One region of the Paenibacillus sp. FSL H8-0315 genome, then DNA from elsewhere that is predicted to be linked to it. Evidence: predicted binding sites of a transcription regulator. Region 1 holds the regulator's gene; the other holds the start of a gene.
What was found. The regulator LexA, encoded in region 1, represses DNA repair genes until DNA is damaged. The targets are predictions, from matches to a motif close to CGAACATATGTTCG.
Positions count from the first base shown of each region.

Region 1 (9,144 bases):
TGAAATTTTTATCAGGGTGTTCTGCTCCCAAATAAGATATGTATTCGTCTACAATTACATCATCCATCAAAGATTTTAAATCAAATACATCCTCTTTGTTGGAGACGGTTGGAGAGACGATTCCCTGAATGCTGCCAAAAGAGGTGAGCAAATTCACTTTTTTTCCACTAGCTTGTTCATCATTTAAAAGTAAACCGGACAGCTTACCCAGTGCATCGACTTTAAAATCGACGAGGGTTCTAATTTTTGAATTATTCAAACTAAACACATCCTTTTCAATTTGCAATCCTGTTAACAATATTCGACATATAATCACCAAACTCCTAGTATGCTAATGAAAAAATACTTACTTATGTAATGACCCCCATTTTTTAATGTGATTTGGGGGTTGCCGAGCCTCCATTCGAATTTAATTTCTTATCGTTACTCGTGTGCCTATAGGGACAATAGCAGCGAGTGCTAACACATCCTCGTTGTACATCCGGATGCAGCCGTGGGACACCTCTTTCCCAATGGAGGAAGGGTCATTGTTTCCATGAATTCCGTAGTGTGGTTTAGACAGTCCCATCCAAAAAACACCGAAGGGACCCCCTGGGTCGGGTTGTTTGTTAATAATAGTGAATTCACCCACTGGGGATTGGGTTAACATCTTACCGATGCCGACAGGGAAACCTCTAATCACAATATCATTGTCCAGAAGATATAACATTCGTTGGGTCAGATCTACAATAATTCGGTAGTTGGGCATTATACGCAACACTCCTTTCTAATTAGGATATGAGCAGAACGCCTAAAGGGTTATTCATAGAAGATGGCCATTTTAGCCATTGGGAACAAATGTTCGTAAGTGGTTGGAAAAGCAAAAAAACGTAGAAAAAAGGCTGTTCCGCATATGCGGAACAGCCTTTTATGTTAGAAGTGCATACTTAGTGGATATCTCGAAACAATCCGATGACTCTTCCGAGAATAGTTACGCGATTAAGGCGAAGCGGCTCATAAGCTGGATTCTCCGGCTGAAGCCGTATATGATCACGTTCCTTGTAAAAGGTCTTAACGGTTGCTTCATCTTCTTCGGTCATGGCTACAACGATATCTCCGTTGTCCGCTGTTTGTTGTTGGCGAACAATCACATAGTCACCATTCATAATGCCTGCGTCCACCATACTATCACCCATGACAGACAGCATAAATACTTTGTTGTCACCTACATAGTGAGTAGGAAGTGGGAAGTAGTCTTCGATATTCTCTGTAGCAGTGATAGGTACCCCGGCGGTAACTTTACCTACAACAGGAATCCGTGAGATGGTCTGCGCGAATTGGTGAACATTCTCTGAATCCTCTTGGCCTAGTAATTCTATTGCACGTGGCTTCGTTGGATCTCGACGAATAAGTCCCTTCTTCTCAAGCCGGTCCAAATGACCGTGAACTGTGGAGCTGGAAGCAAGGCCAACAGCTTCTCCAATTTCCCGGACGGAAGGTGGATAACCCTTGCTGCGGACTTCGCTTCGTATAAATTCCAGGATCGCCAGCTGGCGACTTGAAATCTTTGACATTGGAATCAACCCCATATAGTAATGTTTGGGAAAATTATAACATAGAACTACCGTTCGCACAAACATAAGTTCTAACTATTATAAATATTAATCTGCTAGAGTTAAAAAATGGTAGACAAATGATAATAAAATGAACCGCTTGAGTCTCTCGAAAAAAAGAGAACAATTGTTCTGAAATAGTATTGAACAAAACACATGTTCGTGTTATTATAAATTCGAAAGTAAGAACAAGTGTTTGGAGGATGATGATTATGCTAAAATACAGTACATACCGCAGCATCTACGACAAGGCCCCTGTGGTTGAATCTATAGGACATAATGACGTTGCCCGTAATTCCGCTAAGGTGAAAGAGATAACGGAACGTTTGCTTGGAGGGATGATTTCGTTGTTCCGTCAAGATTTCTTTATTAAGTTAATATTGATTTTCGTGCTAGTATTATCTGGCCTAACAGTAGTGGGAAATGTGTTTGCAGGATCGACGACTATAATGAAGGAAGAGAAGCGGATTGTGGTTGAACGTGGAGATACACTATGGAGTATTGCTCTTAAGAATAAACCAGCTGATATGAAGACAGTTGTTTATATAGAAGGAATTAAACGTTCAAGTGGGATTAAGAGTAGTCAAATTAACGCTGGAGACATACTTACTTTACCTATTTATTAATTTTCTGAGAACATAATAGAATGACCAGTAGAGCTTGCAGGGAGTAGACCTTGACAAGCTCTTTTTCTCATGGCAGAGTTAGAATTAATTTATAGGGGGAGGGAAAGTATTGAATATTGATGAGTTGGTCGCGCGAATTAACGAATTGGCACGCAAACAGAAGAGCGTAGGCCTTAATCAAGAGGAAGTGGCGGAACGCGCCAAGCTTCGTGAAATTTACCTGGGGAATATCCGCAATAACTTCCGAGCACAATTAAATACTATTGAAGTAGTAGATAACGATGAGCATGAACAAGGTAACAAGGGGCTTAAACATTAGCTCGCTGTTCCTTTTCATAGATATTTCAGGATGACTAGGGGGAACGCACATGGCCCGTTCTTGGGAAAGAATGGTTCAACGCAACACACAGCAAATCAACAAGCAAAGAAAGAAACAAGGCAAGGATACGATTTATGCCTCTAAATCTCCTACCCAGAATGCCGAAGTCTTTAAAGGTCGCAACATTGCATTTCCGGTAGTGTTAGTGATACTTGGCACTATGTTTTGGGTAGTTGGTTCTATTGATCAGGCCAAAGGCAATGGCATGCTGGCTAATTGGCTGGGAGTAGTACTGTACTATTTGCTGGCAGCGCTATTGTTCTTCCGTCGTCCGTACTTGAAGGTGGAAAAAGCAAGACTGTCCACTATTAAATTCAATCGCGAACGCGGACTTCCAGCTGCAGATATTGAGAAAATCACCCTTTCGCGTGGAGCTGTAGTCATTAAGCACAAAGGGAAACGTACGAAATGGATTTTCACAAAACTTATGAATCGCTATGATACTAATGCGATGAGTACACGATTAGAAGCATTTGCTAAAGCTCACAACATTGAAGTAGTTCACGAATAGAACTAGACCAGTTAAAGGGAGAGGGAGACCTGTAATGCCAATTTCTGCTGTACTATTTGACCTTGATGATACATTGCTGTGGGATGATCGGAGCGTCGAAGAAGCATTTCGTTTTGCTTGTGAAGCCGCCGGGGATACGATAGATCCACAAGAACTAGAAGTTGCAGTTCGTAAGGAAGCAAGTAGCTTGTATGAATCTTATGAGACGTTCCCATTTACAAAGATGATCGGAATTAATCCATATGAAGCACTCTGGGCTAACTTTACGGCAGGTGAACAGCCAGAATTCCGTCAATTGGAGCAGCTTGCACCGGTATATCGTAAAGAGTCTTGGCGTCGCGGACTTGCAGCGTTAGGGGTGGAAGACGAAGCACTAGCTGAGACCTTGGCAACTAAATTCGCAGCAGAGCGCAGAAAACGTCCATACATCTATGAAGAAACAATGCATGTACTGGAACAGTTACGGGGTCAAGTGAAGCTTTTGCTACTTACGAACGGCTGTCCTGCACTGCAACAAGAGAAACTAGATGGTGTGCCCGAGTTAATTCCTTTCTTTGATCATATTGTGATTTCCGGAAGCTTTGGTAAAGGCAAACCGGATAAGGAAATTTTCCTGCATGCTTTAGAGCTTCTTGATGTAACGCCTGAGCAAGCAGTTATGGTCGGCGATAAGCTTACAACGGATATCCGTGGGGGGCTGGCAGCAGGGTTGACCACGGTCTGGATTAATAGAAAAGGTAGAGCACCTAGTCTTGATATTCATCCGGATCATGAAATCAATCACCTTGAGGAACTTCTTCCACTAGTTCAATCCTTGTAAGATATACAGAGCTATTAGCTCCAACATAAAGACTTTATAAAAGCAGCGAGTTTCTGAGATCCTAAGAAACTCGCTGCTTTTCTGTACATACATACTAACATAAGGATTTCATTAGATTTTTAAGTAAATGATTTAAGTCACAAGACTAATGCGGAATTGACGCAAAATACTGAAAAACCAATAATAATGTGTATAATAGATGGAGATGTATAACATGAATTGGTAGATTTTTATTATTCGATAATGATTGGGAGGGCTCCGAATGATGAGATCGAAGAAATTAGTCGCTGTATTATTAGGTGCAACACTTCTAGTACTAGGTGGATGTTCTTCAAATGGAACCAAGCATTCAGAAATACATAACATGAATATGAACATGTCTATGGAACCTATCAAAGTCGAACTACAATGGAGTCCTGAAGAAGTTGTTGTAAATCAAAAGGTAACCTTTGAAGCTGTGGTGACCCAAGATAACGAGGCAGTAGATGATGCAAAAGAGGTTCTGTTCGAAATTGTGAATAAAAATGATGAGGGACAGAAAATAGAGCTTAAGGGAAAGCTAATTGGTAAAGGAGTCTATCAAGCAGAAGGGACCCTTGAAAAGGAAGGACAATATAATGTCACTTCACATGTGACAGCCCGGACACAGCACTCTATGCCTAGCAAAGAGCTGTCTGTGAAACCATGATTCAAAGGTTCGCAACGCTTACTGAGCAATAACAGATAAAGCAGAGTGGAAAGGAAGGCTTTTCGAAATTCCTTTATTCTGCTAAACTTACTCTAATGTTTTACTGGGGGGACTATTAGTTGGCTAAATATACACTTGAGGAAAGCTTACAACAAAGGATTTTGATCCTTGATGGCGCAATGGGCACGATGATCCAACAGGTGCCTCTTACTGGAGAAGATTTTGGAGGCGATGAGCTGGACGGCTGTAATGAAATGCTGGTATTAACACGTCCAGAAGTCATTCAGACGATTCATGAGCAGTACCTCGAAGCAGGGGCTGATCTCATTGAGACTAACACATTTGGTGCAACCTCTGTTGTGCTAGCTGAATATGATATTCCTCAGCGGGCACGTGAGATCAATCTAGCGGCAGCAGAGTTGGCTCGCAGAGCAGTAGACAAATATGACACACCTGACCGTCCGCGATACGTCGTGGGGGCTATGGGTCCAACAACAAAAACGCTCTCAGTAACTGGAGGCGTTACTTTCCAAGAGTTAGTTGATAGCTATGAGGAACAAGCAGTGGCATTGATCGACGGTAAAGTAGATGTTTTGCTGCTGGAGACCTCTCAAGATACACTTAACGTTAAAGCTGGAAGTATTGGTATTCGTAATGCTTTTGAAAAGACTGGCATCACATTGCCGGTTATGATTTCAGGAACAATTGAACCAATGGGTACTACATTGGCGGGTCAGAATATTGAAGCATTTTATATCTCATTAGAACATCTGAAGCCTATCTCTATGGGCCTCAACTGTGCGACTGGTCCTGAGTTCATGCGGGATCACATTCGTTCGCTTTCGGAGATCTCCTCCGCAGCCGTGAGCTGTTATCCAAACGCAGGATTGCCGGATGAGAACGGACATTATCATGAATCTCCAGATTCTTTAGCTCGCAAGATTGCAGCCTTTGCCGAAAAAGGCTGGCTGAACATTGCGGGGGGTTGCTGTGGAACGACCCCAGAGCATATCCGTGCGATGAAGGAAGCACTTTCTGAATATCCTCCACGCCCGCTGACAGGTAATCATCCACCTGCACTTTCAGGCATTGAGCCTATCTATATTGAGAACGACAACCGCCCATACATGGTTGGTGAACGTACGAATGTACTTGGCTCTCGTAAATTTAAACGTCTTATCGTCGAAGGTAAATATGAGGAAGCCTCAGAAATTGCCCGTGCTCAGGTGAAGAGTGGGGCACAGGTTATTGACGTGTGTGTACAAGACCCTGACCGTGATGAGATTGAAGATATTAAGCTTTTCTTAGAACTGGTTGTGAAAAAGGTTAAAGTACCCCTGATGATCGATACTACCGATCCTAAGGTTATCGATTTGGCTTTGCAGTACTGTCAAGGTAAGGCGATAATTAACTCCATTAACCTTGAAGATGGTGAAGAAAAATTCGAGCTGGTGACGCCGATCATTCATAAATATGGTGCAGCTATTGTTGTGGGTACCATCGATGAGACGGGACAAGCCATTAAGGCGACAGATAAACTGGAAGTGGCTAAACGCTCCTATGACTTGCTAGTGAATAAGTACGGTTTAGCAGGAGAAGATCTTATTTTTGACACATTGGTGTTCCCTGTAGGAACCGGAGATGAACAATATATCGGTTCAGCAAAAGAAACGATTGACGGCATTCGTTTGATCAAGGAAGCACTTCCAGGTGTTCATACGATCTTGGGCATCAGCAACGTCTCCTTTGGATTGCCGGAAGCGGGACGTGAAGTGTTGAACTCAGTATTCCTTTATGAATGTACAAAAGCTGGGTTGGATTATGCGATCGTAAATACAGAGAAAGTGGAGCGGTATGCTTCCATTCCTGCCGAAGAACGTCATCTTGCTGAGGAACTGATTTATAATACGAATGATGAGACGCTTTCTGCTTTTGTAGCTGCTTTCCGTGGTAAAAAAGTAGAGAAAAAAGAGAAGATTTCCAACCTGTCACTTGAAGAGCGTTTAGCCTCCTATGTGGTTGAAGGTACGAAGGAAGGACTCATTCCTGACCTTAATGAAGCATTGACTAAATCTGGTCCGCTGGAGATCATCAATGGACCGCTGATGGCAGGGATGTCGGAAGTCGGCCGGTTATTTAATAATAATGAATTGATTGTTGCTGAGGTGCTGCAAAGCGCTGAGGTGATGAAGGCATCTGTCAATCATCTAGAGCAGTTTATGCAGAAGGATGAGACAGCGGTTAAAGGGAAAATTATGCTGGCAACCGTAAAAGGGGACGTGCATGATATTGGTAAGAATCTAGTGGAGATCATCCTCTCTAATAATGGTTATCAGATCATTAATTTGGGTATAAAAGTACCACCAGAGACCATTATCGAAGCCTTCCGTCGAGAAAAAGCTGATGCGATAGGATTGTCCGGGCTGCTTGTGAAATCTGCTCAGCAGATGGTCCTCACCGCTCAGGATTTACGTACAGCAGGGATCGATGTTCCGATTATGGTTGGCGGCGCAGCTTTGACCCGTAAATTTACGAAGACCCGTATTCGTCCAGAATATGACGGTCTAGTATTGTATGCTAAGGACGCTATGGACGGGCTGGATATTGCCAATCGGCTTATGAACCCTGAAGAACGGGAGAAGATTGCCGAGGAAATTCGTGTGGAGGCAGAAGCAGCGGTTGCGGTGGCGCCTAAGCAAGAACTGCCGAAACTAACCAGAGCAGTGCGTTCCAAAATATCTCCAGATGCACCTGTATTTGTTCCACCGGATTTAGAACGCCACGTACTGCGTAACTATCCATTGGGGCATATTATCCCCTATGTGAATATGCAAATGCTGCTGGGTCATCATTTGGGGTTACGGGGTTCTGTAGAAGCCCAATTAGCTGCTGGAGATCAGCGGACTGTTGAACTGAAGGGTACCGTAGACGATATTCTCCATCAAGCAATGCTAGAGGGTACCATTACTCCACATGCTATGTATCAATTCTTCCCTGCACAATCGCAAGGGAATGATATTATAGTGTATAATCCACAGAATACGTCCGAGATCCTGCATACCTTTACTTTCCCGAGACAAGGGGTAGAGCCTCATCTGTGCTTGGCGGACTTTTTGAAACCTGTTGACAGTGGTATTATGGACTATGTTGGATTCCTAGTTGTAACAGCAGGTCACGGTGTACGTGAATTGTCTACTCAGCTGAAAGAAAGCGGAGATTATCTGCGTTCACACGCCTTGCAGTCGGTTGCACTTGAAGTGGCAGAAGGACTGGCGGAACGCGTCCATCATATGATGCGCGATACTTGGGGTTTCCCGGATCCGGCGGATATGACGATGAAGCAAAGACATGGGGCAAGATACCAAGGAATCCGTGTTTCATTTGGTTATCCTGCATGCCCGGATTTAGAAGATCAAGGTCCACTGTTTAAGTTGTTATCTCCGGAGGATATCGGTGTTCACCTTACAGAAGGCTTTATGATGGAGCCCGAAGCTTCCGTTTCGGCTATGGTATTTGCCCATCCAGAAGCGCAGTATTTTAATGTAGAGAAGCTGTAATTCTTTCATTTATATACCTGGTCTGTAGGGGATTGTATCCCTTTCAGCGGAACCTCCCGTAACTGGGGGGTTTTTTGCTGGAAGAAGGTCGTTTAGAATTGAAAAGAGATGGTTGAGCCAATAAGCAGAAGGGAGGAAAAAGAATGGATTTATATTTTTTAGGTACTAATGCAGGTGTGCCAACGCTACAACGCAATGTAACGTCCGTTACATTAAGACTGCTGGAAGAACGTCGCAGTATTTGGATGTTCGATTGTGGGGAAGGTACACAACATCAGGTTCTTCGTTCACCGATTCGGCTAGGAAAGCTGGAAAAGCTATTCATTACCCACTTGCATGGTGATCACCTATTTGGTCTTCCAGGTCTATTATCAAGTCGTGGTTATCAGGGAGGGACAGCGCCGTTAACGGTGTACGGACCCCCTGGATTAAAAGCTTACTTAGAGATCTCCTTAGCTGTGAGCCAATCCCGAATTCCTTATAAGATTGAGATTGTAGAGCATACAGGAGGAATTATATTCGAGGATGATAGCTTTAAAGTTGAGGCTGCATTACTTGAGCACCGGATTGACAGCTATGGCTACCGGGTAACGGAAAAGGATAGTCCCGGAAGCCTCAATACGGAATTGCTTAAGAGTTATGGTTTAAAACCGGGACCGATTTATGGGAAATTAAAAAAAGGTGAAGATGTTGTTACGGATGAAGGTGTACGAATCTGTGCTGTTGATGTTGTCAGGGAACCCAAACGAGGACGTATTGTTACTATCCTTGGAGATACAAGACCTTGTTCGGGAGCCTTAGAACTCTCTCTTAATGCAGACCTTATCGTTCATGAAGCAACCTTCGCCCATGATCTGGCTGACATGGCGTATCAATATCATCATAGTACAGCCCGTCAGGCTGCAGAGTTAGCAAAAGAAGCCAAAGCAGGACAGCTGTTGCTGACTCATTTCAGTTCTCGTTACAGCTCG
Region 1 is NZ_JBBOTA010000001.1:343,841-352,984, reverse strand. It holds gene MHB56_RS01440 (hypothetical protein) at 1-259, opposite strand, end outside; gene MHB56_RS01435 (L,D-transpeptidase) at 410-748, opposite strand; gene lexA (transcriptional repressor LexA) at 927-1,553, opposite strand; gene MHB56_RS01425 (LysM peptidoglycan-binding domain-containing protein) at 1,805-2,218, shown strand; gene MHB56_RS01420 (DUF896 domain-containing protein) at 2,328-2,537, shown strand; gene MHB56_RS01415 (hypothetical protein) at 2,587-3,108, shown strand; gene MHB56_RS01410 (HAD family hydrolase) at 3,143-3,928, shown strand; gene MHB56_RS01405 (FixH family protein) at 4,191-4,616, shown strand; gene metH (methionine synthase) at 4,796-8,173, shown strand; gene rnz (ribonuclease Z) at 8,317-9,144, shown strand, end outside.

Region 2 (9,144 bases), 1.3 Mb from region 1:
TTGGACTACATCAGTGGACAAAGTATTCGCGTTTAAAAATGAAAAAGAGTATAAAAAATACAGATTAAATATATCAGAAAATAATGGATACTCTTATTTTGTTACTATTGGTGAAATAAAAATGAATTATACTCCTGCTCCAGAACCAACTTTCACGCCTGTACCAACTCCATCTGCTACTCCGGAAGTTCCAACAGGTGACAGAGCAATTTTGACAGTAACTCTAACCACTGGGTTAGAAAAAGAATTTGATCTACCAATGTCAGAAGTTACTACATTCCTAAATTGGTACGACAGTGCTTCGGAATCTGCACGTTATGGAATAGATAAGCACGAGAACAACAAAGGCCCTTTCAGCAAACGTACAGAATATGTTGTACACGATAAGATACTTACATTTGAAGTTAGTGAATACACAATTGAATAAATAAAAACACCTCGCCGACCAATAAAGGTTGGCGGGGTGTTCTTATCACTGCTCAAAATTCAAATCGCACTCGCACGAAATGGGCACGAGCAATCTTAATTGAGTCTGGTGTATATCCCTCTACGATTCCGTCGTAATCCATCTTGGTACCATAAAGATACCATAAATTAAACCAATACTGTCATAAGAAACTCGCCGCTTCCTTGTACCGCTCTATATTAGTCAAATCTTTAGCCATTTCCGTTTCAGTCAGCTTAGTACCCGCACGTAGTTGTGAGGTTGTCAGTCCAGAGGTCATTTGAAAATGCTGTGCATCCTTATTAAGAAAAAAAACATCGCCTCAGTTGAAGCCAAAAGATTTTGCCTCTTGAACTACCTCCGTCCAATCAGCCACTTTACCACCGTCACCGTCACGTTTTATATCCCAAGATACTTGTTTCCCATCGGGTAGTAACACTGCAAGGTCGATAGCTAGTCCAAAGTTATAATAACTAGTTCCACCCTTTGCATTGATAACACTAAAGCTGAGTTTAATGCTTCCTAGTGCATTTAGAGCGACTTGCTCAGCAATAGTTCGAAATAGTTGAGTGAAACGGATAGGCAGTCCGAGTGTAACAGCGTTCAATTAAAACTGTGATAGCTAAAATAACGGGATGGAAACCAATAAATCTCGTAGATGATTTACTCTTTACTCGATCCAGTGTCAGAGACATTAATCATCGCCTCCCTTTCTGCTGGTAGCGCGTTTAACTTTCTTATCCAACTCACTACCTCCCTACTTGAGCACTACATCCAAGACAGTTAATGGAAGTGAATCTCCCCACACTGTCCGAATTAAGTTAGGACTCATGCTTTGTAAAACATGAAATAGGTTACTGATGGACAGCGCTCCAAACCTCAGGCAGTCCAAACACCATGTTCAAAAGATATCCATCAGCCGGAAGCAGTAACATAAAAAATGTTCGGGAGACTCCATCAATTCCGTATTTACTAGCATGGGTGTTGTCTTTCTTGCCTGCTCTAATACCTGATAACCAATCCATGATAATAAAAGCGCGACCATGATGGTTACGACTTCGTCCGCCTCCCCATATTAATAATCATATGTCGGAATAAGTACTGCACCTACTGTTGACGTAGCGATTTGTGATTTAGTCATTATAATTCGCCCCTTTCTATTGTTTTTCCGAATTAACTAGCACTTCTTTTCGTAATCACTGCGGATTTGATGACCACCGTTAACTCTAGGGCATTTAAGGAGGATACAGTGAAATAATGTATAATTATGGTAATGGAATGAAGAGGTTTTTATTATGCCAAAGAAAGAGGAAGAAAAGCAATGGATCTCATTAATGGATCTGTCGATAAGGTATGGGCAAGGAATTTCCCTAAAACATCCGGCGACATCAACAGAACTTCATCTCAGGATGCCACCAAGAGTGATACGTAAGGTGAACAATAACATGTGTAATAAACAAGCAGTTAATAGTCAGCCTTTATTTGAGCATCTTTAATTTGCTTTGAATCAAATATTTTTACATAAATGCCCGACTTTGTGTCATGAAAAATCTTGTATACTGAGATATCGTGTCTTTCTCATTTACTTCTCCAATTCCGCAATCCGCATATCGACATCAGATAGCTGCTGCTGGAGAACGGTGAGATCGGACTTATGCTTTAATAGAATTGCCTCATACTGTTCAAGTACTGCTTTTGCTGTTTCATCAGCGCCTTTATTATTTTTGAGAATTTCTGCTGACTTGATACAAATTCATTTGTAACTCGTATGCTTGCCCAAATAAAAGATGGAGAACTTAGATATGTGTAAATCAGCGTTTATTCTGACAAACAAAGAGAGAACGCTATTGGAAGCTTTACCTGGGGTTCTACTATAGGGACAAAGTTCTTATCAAGTGCTTTTAATTTGTCCAATATTATCATCCTTTGCTTTGGAATTTTTTCCGAAACCAATAAAAAAAACAAAAAAACCTTGATTTCTCAAGGTTTTCACTGTGATGCCGAGGACGGGGGTCGAACCCGTACGGTACTCACGTACCGCAGGATTTTAAGTCCTGTGCGTCTGCCTGTTCCGCCACCCCGGCATATTATGTGTTGAAGCTTCATACGTTGTTCACATATAACGCGACAAGAAATATAATATCATGAATATCGATAACGCGCAATCCTTTTTCGAAAAAAAATTATTCACAATAAAAATAACCCGTTCAGCCAGAACCGATACGGGTTATTATAAACGCGGATTATCTACGCTCGTCACTTCTGCTTCTCATTCCGGCAAGACCCAAAAGTCCAAGCAGACCGAGCCAGCCCCAGTTAGATCCTTTGTTAGTTGCAGCATTCGTTGTTGTACTAGTTGCACGGTATTTGCCGGTCTGTGTGGTATTGGTTGCCGGGTTGACAGTGCTGTTGGTTCTGTAGTTGTTCCTGGTGTCATTATAGTTATTGGTGTTGTAGTTGTTAGGTCTGTAATTATCATCGATGCGGATCTTATCTTTCATAATGCTCTCATGCTGATTCATTGTTCCCGTGGTGCCGTTCATTAAATTGCCTTCCGTGTTCATCATCCGAGTGTGTTCCGCAGTCCCATCCATCCCGGTATTCGCGGCGGGGATACCGCCCAATGCTGCTGATCCCACGGCATTTGATGCATAGCTAGCTCCCATTAGACTCATTGATAATACAGTACCGCATGCAAGGCTTGTTATCAGCTTGTTCACAGTGTTATGCCTCCCTTTAAGGTTAGTTATCACTGATAATTTCCCCTTGGACGGCACTGTCTATGCATGGTGGTTTTACTCTTTTACTACATTAACTGTCTTAGTCACAGCATCATAAGTAACCTTTGCTCCAAGCGCCTCAGCCAGCGCACGTATGGGTACATAGGTTGTTCCGGTATCGAGAACGCCATCGGTAAGCTTGCGGCCGTTTAGGTTAATGGTCACTGTAACGTCTTTGTTCACCTGATCATCCCCTCCGGTAATCTTTTTTAAAGCCTCTTTGGCTTGGTCCGTCGTTGGACGTTTACCTGCCCGAAGTTGATCTATAGTTAAACCGAAAGTCATTTGCAGATGTGAATAATCTTTAAAAGAGGTCCAGTCCCCGCCCCATTCTAAACCAAGCCGCTTAGCCTCCTGTACAACCTCTTGCCAATCTGCTGTCTTATCCTTATCACCATCACGATTGATATCCCAAGAAAGGCTAGTGCCATTCGGCAGCAAAAGCGCAAAATCAAACGCAAGACCATAATTATGATAGCTGGTACCGCCTTTAGCGTTGGTAACTATCGGTCCTGGTTTGCTTCTACCCTGCGCATACAAAGCATTTTGCTCAGCAATGGTCCGTAGACCCTGAGTAATAACGATAGGGACTCCTCTCGCATGGCTTTGCTGAATCAAAACATTCGCACCTGCCGCCAAGACAGGATGAAGCCCGACCAGACGCGCCGCGGATTTTTCCCTCAATTGCTCCAAAGTCAGCATAGAATCACCCCTTTGGTATATTCAATGATGCCGCTGCCCTATTTGCCTGTACCCCTGTCCCCTTTAGGATGATTTCCACAAAAAAGGACAAAATATTTAAGGAAAGGTGGGAGACATATGGATATTCATAGCGATAGCTATAAAGTTGCAGCCCTTAGTGAACAGGAAGAAGCACTGGAAATTATTCGGAATGCTGAAGCTTCCATTGCACATCTGACCGGTAACCCTACCGTTACCTTAATCGCTTATGAGAAAAGCGAAGGCAACGGTTCTCAGCATTAAACGATGTAGACCTCGACAATATCATCCACATCGATCCACTTCCATTCCTCCGCCCACTGCAGCTTAAACTCACGCGAGTGGGTGTGAATGGAAGTCACAAAACCACTTAACATCGTATTTTCAAAAGGGTCAAAAAGAACAACTGTCACTCGTACATGACTCCGCAACGACAAAGCCAGTGTACATTCAATCTCCTCCAGCTTCTGCTCATCCAGAATAGGCTTGATGCGGCGCAGCGTTTCCCGTTCATCTCTTATAATTCGTATCTTATGCTCCGGCAGCATCATGCGGCTGCTTTCCCACAGCCCGTTTTTCTCCAGCTTTTTGCCCATGGTAACCCCTCCTTAATTATATATCTATTCCTCTAAACACGAACGTATGTTTGTATTATATCCGTATCTTCGCATATTAATCAATAATCAGGAAAAAGATACCTTTTTAAGGGTCACTCTTTATTCAAAAGATGTATATTAATGTATATCTATTCAAGCTAAAATTCGCAGCAAAAAGACGCTGACAGATAAACTGCGCAGCGCCTGATTTGATTTATTCTTGAACAACGTCCCCAGACTCTGAGGTAGCCTGACCTTCGGAGTCTATAAGTCCTGTTGCTTCTCTTGCCTCGTTAAGCTTGGAAATACCGAATAACATCGCTACATCAGCGTTCTGATTCAATTCATTAAATTGCTCAGCCGTAACGTTTGCGGAATCAGCACCTTGAGAGGCCTCTTCTTTTAAAGAATAAGCACTTTCAAAGGCAACTTTAGACTCTTCGAGCAACTTACGAATGTCTTCAGGCAAGCTGGAGGAAATTTTTACTTTCTCGGCTTGATTCGATAAATCAGTTGCGGTACTCTGGAATTGCTTAATTTTCTTCTCCAACTGCTTGTCCGTGAGTTCTCCTGCTGAATAACCAGCAATGGCTTCGTTGAACTCCGCTAAAGAAGTTTTTCCTGACTCTTCAAGTTTAGACATTTCATTGTAGAAGTTTTGCACGGTCTCCTGCACTTCTTCCTCCGTGGCAGGTGCCGATGAAGTTGAATTATTGCTGCAGGCGCTAAGGATGACAGTCATCATCAGCATTCCTATTAGTAAAGCTTTTTTCATTATTTATCCCTCCACTTAACAGGATAATGTCGGTTTGTGTAAAGCGCAAATGAAATATATGTAAAATGACTGTTATGTTATAATTATTTTAATTGTGATCAGGAAAGGAGAGTATTTATGCCTTATTGCACCACCTGTGGAGCGGAATACAAGCAGGGCGCTAAATTTTGTGGAGAATGTGGAACCAGCCTTGACGGCACTGCTCCAGTAACCGCTCATCGACCCGCAGTAGATAATCATGTCATTCAAGAAGTCGTGCTCTGGAAAGGCAAACCTGCCGGCATCTCGGATCGACTCAAAGGAATCGTAGGACTTAACACAACTTCATATACCATTACAAGTCAGCGTATTATGGTAAAGACCGGACTTATCGGTAAAAATGTTGAAGAAATCGAATTGCTGCGCGTACGCGATTTATCCGTAAAACAGTCTATCATGGACCGGATGCTTGGCATTGGGTCATTAACTGTATTTTCTGATGATGCCTCAGCGCCTCAGCTTCTTTTTCGAAAAATCCATGATGCCCAAACCGTCAAAGATGTTCTGCGCAAAGCCGTTCGTGACGAGAAGATCGCCAACAACATTAGCTACCGCGAGCAAATTTAAGACGTTCATACGTAAAAAGGCCCCGGAAAACCGGGGCTTTTTGCTTGCGCTTGCATACTTGAAGTACTCTTTTTATGGAAGATAAAATGCCCCCGCTGGGATAACCCCCTTGATCTGGCTCGGACTCTCCCACTGCAAAACAACCCGGGCGTCGCCCGCATTCTCATAATACTCCACCTTTATTTCATACGGCTTACCTGCAATCAGGTTTATACTCCCTTTTCGTTCCTGGCCGCTCTGATTCACCCAACTATCAATGACTAGCCCGCCATCAATCCATACCCGTATCCCATCATCAGAGTAGGAATAAATGGTATACACCTCGCTAAAAGCAGCCGTCAGCTTCCCACTCCACCGCACAGAGAACGCATCTACACGAATGGCAGGATCAGGCGAACCTTGTCTCCATGAAAAGTTAATATTGGCATCCGTACGCAACAGTGCAGGCGTGCCGCTGAGCGTCATGTTATTGTAATATTGGCCACATAATCCACTCTCCAGCACACTATCCCCGATAGCAGCGAAAGCGGCGGCCTCAGCAGCATACTCCTCTCGTGTGAATACCATTTTATCGTTCATAAAAGCTTTTATCACAGCATCGGTATTCTTCTCATAGAGGAGTTTCCCCCAGGTCAGCTGATAAGACCATTTGGGCTGTGTTTTGGACAACAGTTCAGCAGACGGAAGCTCTCCATTCTCACCAATCGCAATCAGCTTGCCACGACCCAGATCCCATAAATTATCATAATGACTAATCTTGAAATCCGCGTCATAAATGTCGAGCGCCAGCACATCTACCTTATCACTGCCCGGATAGTATTCTGCCGGCTCATCACACCACTGATTTTTTGCATTTGGACTCCAAACCCACAATAAATTATGCAGCTTATGATAATTGGTAAAACGATCGAACATAAGGTTCCACAATGCAGCGTAATTGCTCTTTTGCCCCCACCAAAACCATCCACCATTCATTTCATGATACGGCCGCCAAAGTACAGGAACCCCTGCGTCATTAAGCTTTTTCAGCGACAGGGCTATCTTATCCAGATCAGCTAACAGAGCATTATACTGGGTGGTACCTGGGGTTATATATTTATCAAAATCAGCATTGCTTAGGCTCGTATTTACATTCCCCCAAGTTGGCGCTGTCCCCGGTAATGCAGCGTGATAACACATCGTTACGATCCCGCCGGCCCTAGACCAGCGTATCGCACTGCTGACGACCCAATTCCGTTGATTGTCAATTAGAGCCTGTGACTGATTATTGATTGCGCCCAGCTCGTAGCCATGCAGCGCAGCATATTGCCCGCTGCTATTTTTAAGCTTCTCCATGAGCTCATCTGCACTTTCCAAATAATCATGTTGGCCGCTTATCACACCCTTTCCCTGCAAGTAATAGAGGGTATTCAGCAATAGCTGAGCCGAGGACGACAGCCCCGAATCCGCCGGAGCCATTTGTAATCTGCGAAAAGCCATCTGCCACTGCACATCGCCCACGAACCTTGATGCTGAATCAACCATCTGACGAATAATCCGCTGCTCCATCTATTCTCACCATCCTTTTAAATCTTTTTAAGTTATAGTATGGGGACAATAATGACATGAACTCAGCGAATGGACATGAAGTTGTAAAATAAGTTGGGACGATTATAAGGAACTGCTGAATAAATTCACGGCTCAACAAAAAAAAGGAGCTCCGCGGCTCCTCATTACTTTTTTTCTTATCTCGTGTACCTTAAAGGCAATAGCTCAGCGATTTCATATTTAGCTAATCGGTCATCCTCCGATACAATTATCTTGCAGTCTATTCCATAATCCGCAATTAACTCTCGGCACATGCCGCAGGGAGAGACTACTTTAATCTCTTTTTCCTCGCTGTCTGGATCAGAATGCCTTACCGCAACAATCGTATCAAATTCCTTATAACCTTCGGATATCGCTTTGCCAATCACCATCGCTTCTGCACAGACTGTAATCCTCCCCATACTGGCTTCCACATGTACCGCTGTAAAAATCTCTCCTGTTTTAGTACGAAGCGCTGCACCCACATGATGACGCCCCCATTCATAACGTCTGGTAATTATATCTTCGGCAGCCGTAATAAGCGTCTGATCCTCAATGGTAATTATGTACTCCATATCCAGTTACGTCCTCCTTTATTTTACCTAATTATATTAAATCGCACTGAATTATGATATAAGATATACTATTTTAAGTGCCAAAAAAGGAGGAGCAGAATTGAAAGTAAAAAAATGGATCTCCAGTCTCATCATTGTTGCATTACTTGCTTTGGCTAGTTACTGGTTTGAACAAAACGGAGAGCCTACAGACCCCTCGTCTCCATCCGATTCGAGTGTTGTTCAGCTAACCTTCCCATCAGACCGCTATCCTGAGACCGCCAAGCATATTCAGGATGCCATTGCGAAAGGTGAATCCGCCACATGTACGATTAACCGAGAGCAGGCTGAAGAGAACCGTAAAGAGTCCTTAAAAGGGATCCCCACTAAAAAGGGGTATGACCGGGATGAATGGCCAATGGCTATGTGTAAGGAAGGCGGCGTTGGTGCCGACATTGAATACATAACGCCAAGCGATAACCGCGGGGCAGGAAGCTGGGTTGGCAATCAGCTGGAGGATTATGCAGACGGAACCCGGGTAGAATTTATGTTTAAATAACGATCTGTCTGACCATCCCAGGCAACAGAATAGCCCCACCTGGCATTCGCCAGATGGGGCTACACTGCACATCAGCTAACTTAGAATAAGCAAGCTTTAGTGATGATAACCAGCAAGATGAAAAGTACCAGAATTGCTCCTGTTGAAGTCCAAGGACTACACACCGGACCTACTGATGCTGGACTTACTACCGGACCTACGTTACAACCACAACCATGTTCCATTCCCATTTTCAATTCCTCCTAATGATTAATGACTACAGCACAAGATATGTAAAAAGGAGATAAGCCGTTTGGGCGAATTGGCAAACAAATGCCAATCACCTAATGAATTGAAGGTGGACAGTCGATAAACAGGATATACACAAAGGAGGTGCAATATGGATATAGCTGCATTATCAATGGCAATGAGCCAAGCATCCTTAGCTCAAAATGTAGGGATACAGGTCATGAATATTGCCAAGAATCAGGCTGAAACCCAGAGCCAAACCATGGTGGAAATGCTGGGCAAAAGCGTTGCTCCTAATTTGGGAAAAACACTTGA
Region 2 is NZ_JBBOTA010000001.1:1,614,882-1,624,025, forward strand. It holds gene MHB56_RS06955 (hypothetical protein) at 1-427, shown strand, start outside; gene MHB56_RS06960 (M15 family metallopeptidase) at 768-1,052, opposite strand; gene MHB56_RS06965 (hypothetical protein) at 1,741-1,941, shown strand; tRNA gene MHB56_RS06970 (tRNA-Leu) at 2,444-2,529, opposite strand; gene MHB56_RS06975 (WGxxGxxG-CTERM domain-containing protein) at 2,689-3,165, opposite strand; gene MHB56_RS06980 (M15 family metallopeptidase) at 3,241-3,927, opposite strand; gene MHB56_RS06985 (hypothetical protein) at 4,045-4,209, shown strand; gene MHB56_RS06990 (YolD-like family protein) at 4,206-4,541, opposite strand; gene MHB56_RS06995 (hypothetical protein) at 4,756-5,316, opposite strand; gene MHB56_RS07000 (PH domain-containing protein) at 5,434-5,922, shown strand; gene MHB56_RS07005 (glycosyl hydrolase) at 5,995-7,470, opposite strand; gene MHB56_RS07010 (cytidine deaminase) at 7,647-8,063, opposite strand; gene MHB56_RS07015 (NucA/NucB deoxyribonuclease domain-containing protein) at 8,164-8,601, shown strand; gene MHB56_RS07020 (hypothetical protein) at 8,682-8,831, opposite strand; gene MHB56_RS07025 (YjfB family protein) at 8,981-9,144, shown strand, end outside.
Region 2: a site for LexA is predicted at 4,581-4,594, ahead of MHB56_RS06990 (YolD-like family protein). Genes of this name have one in related genera too.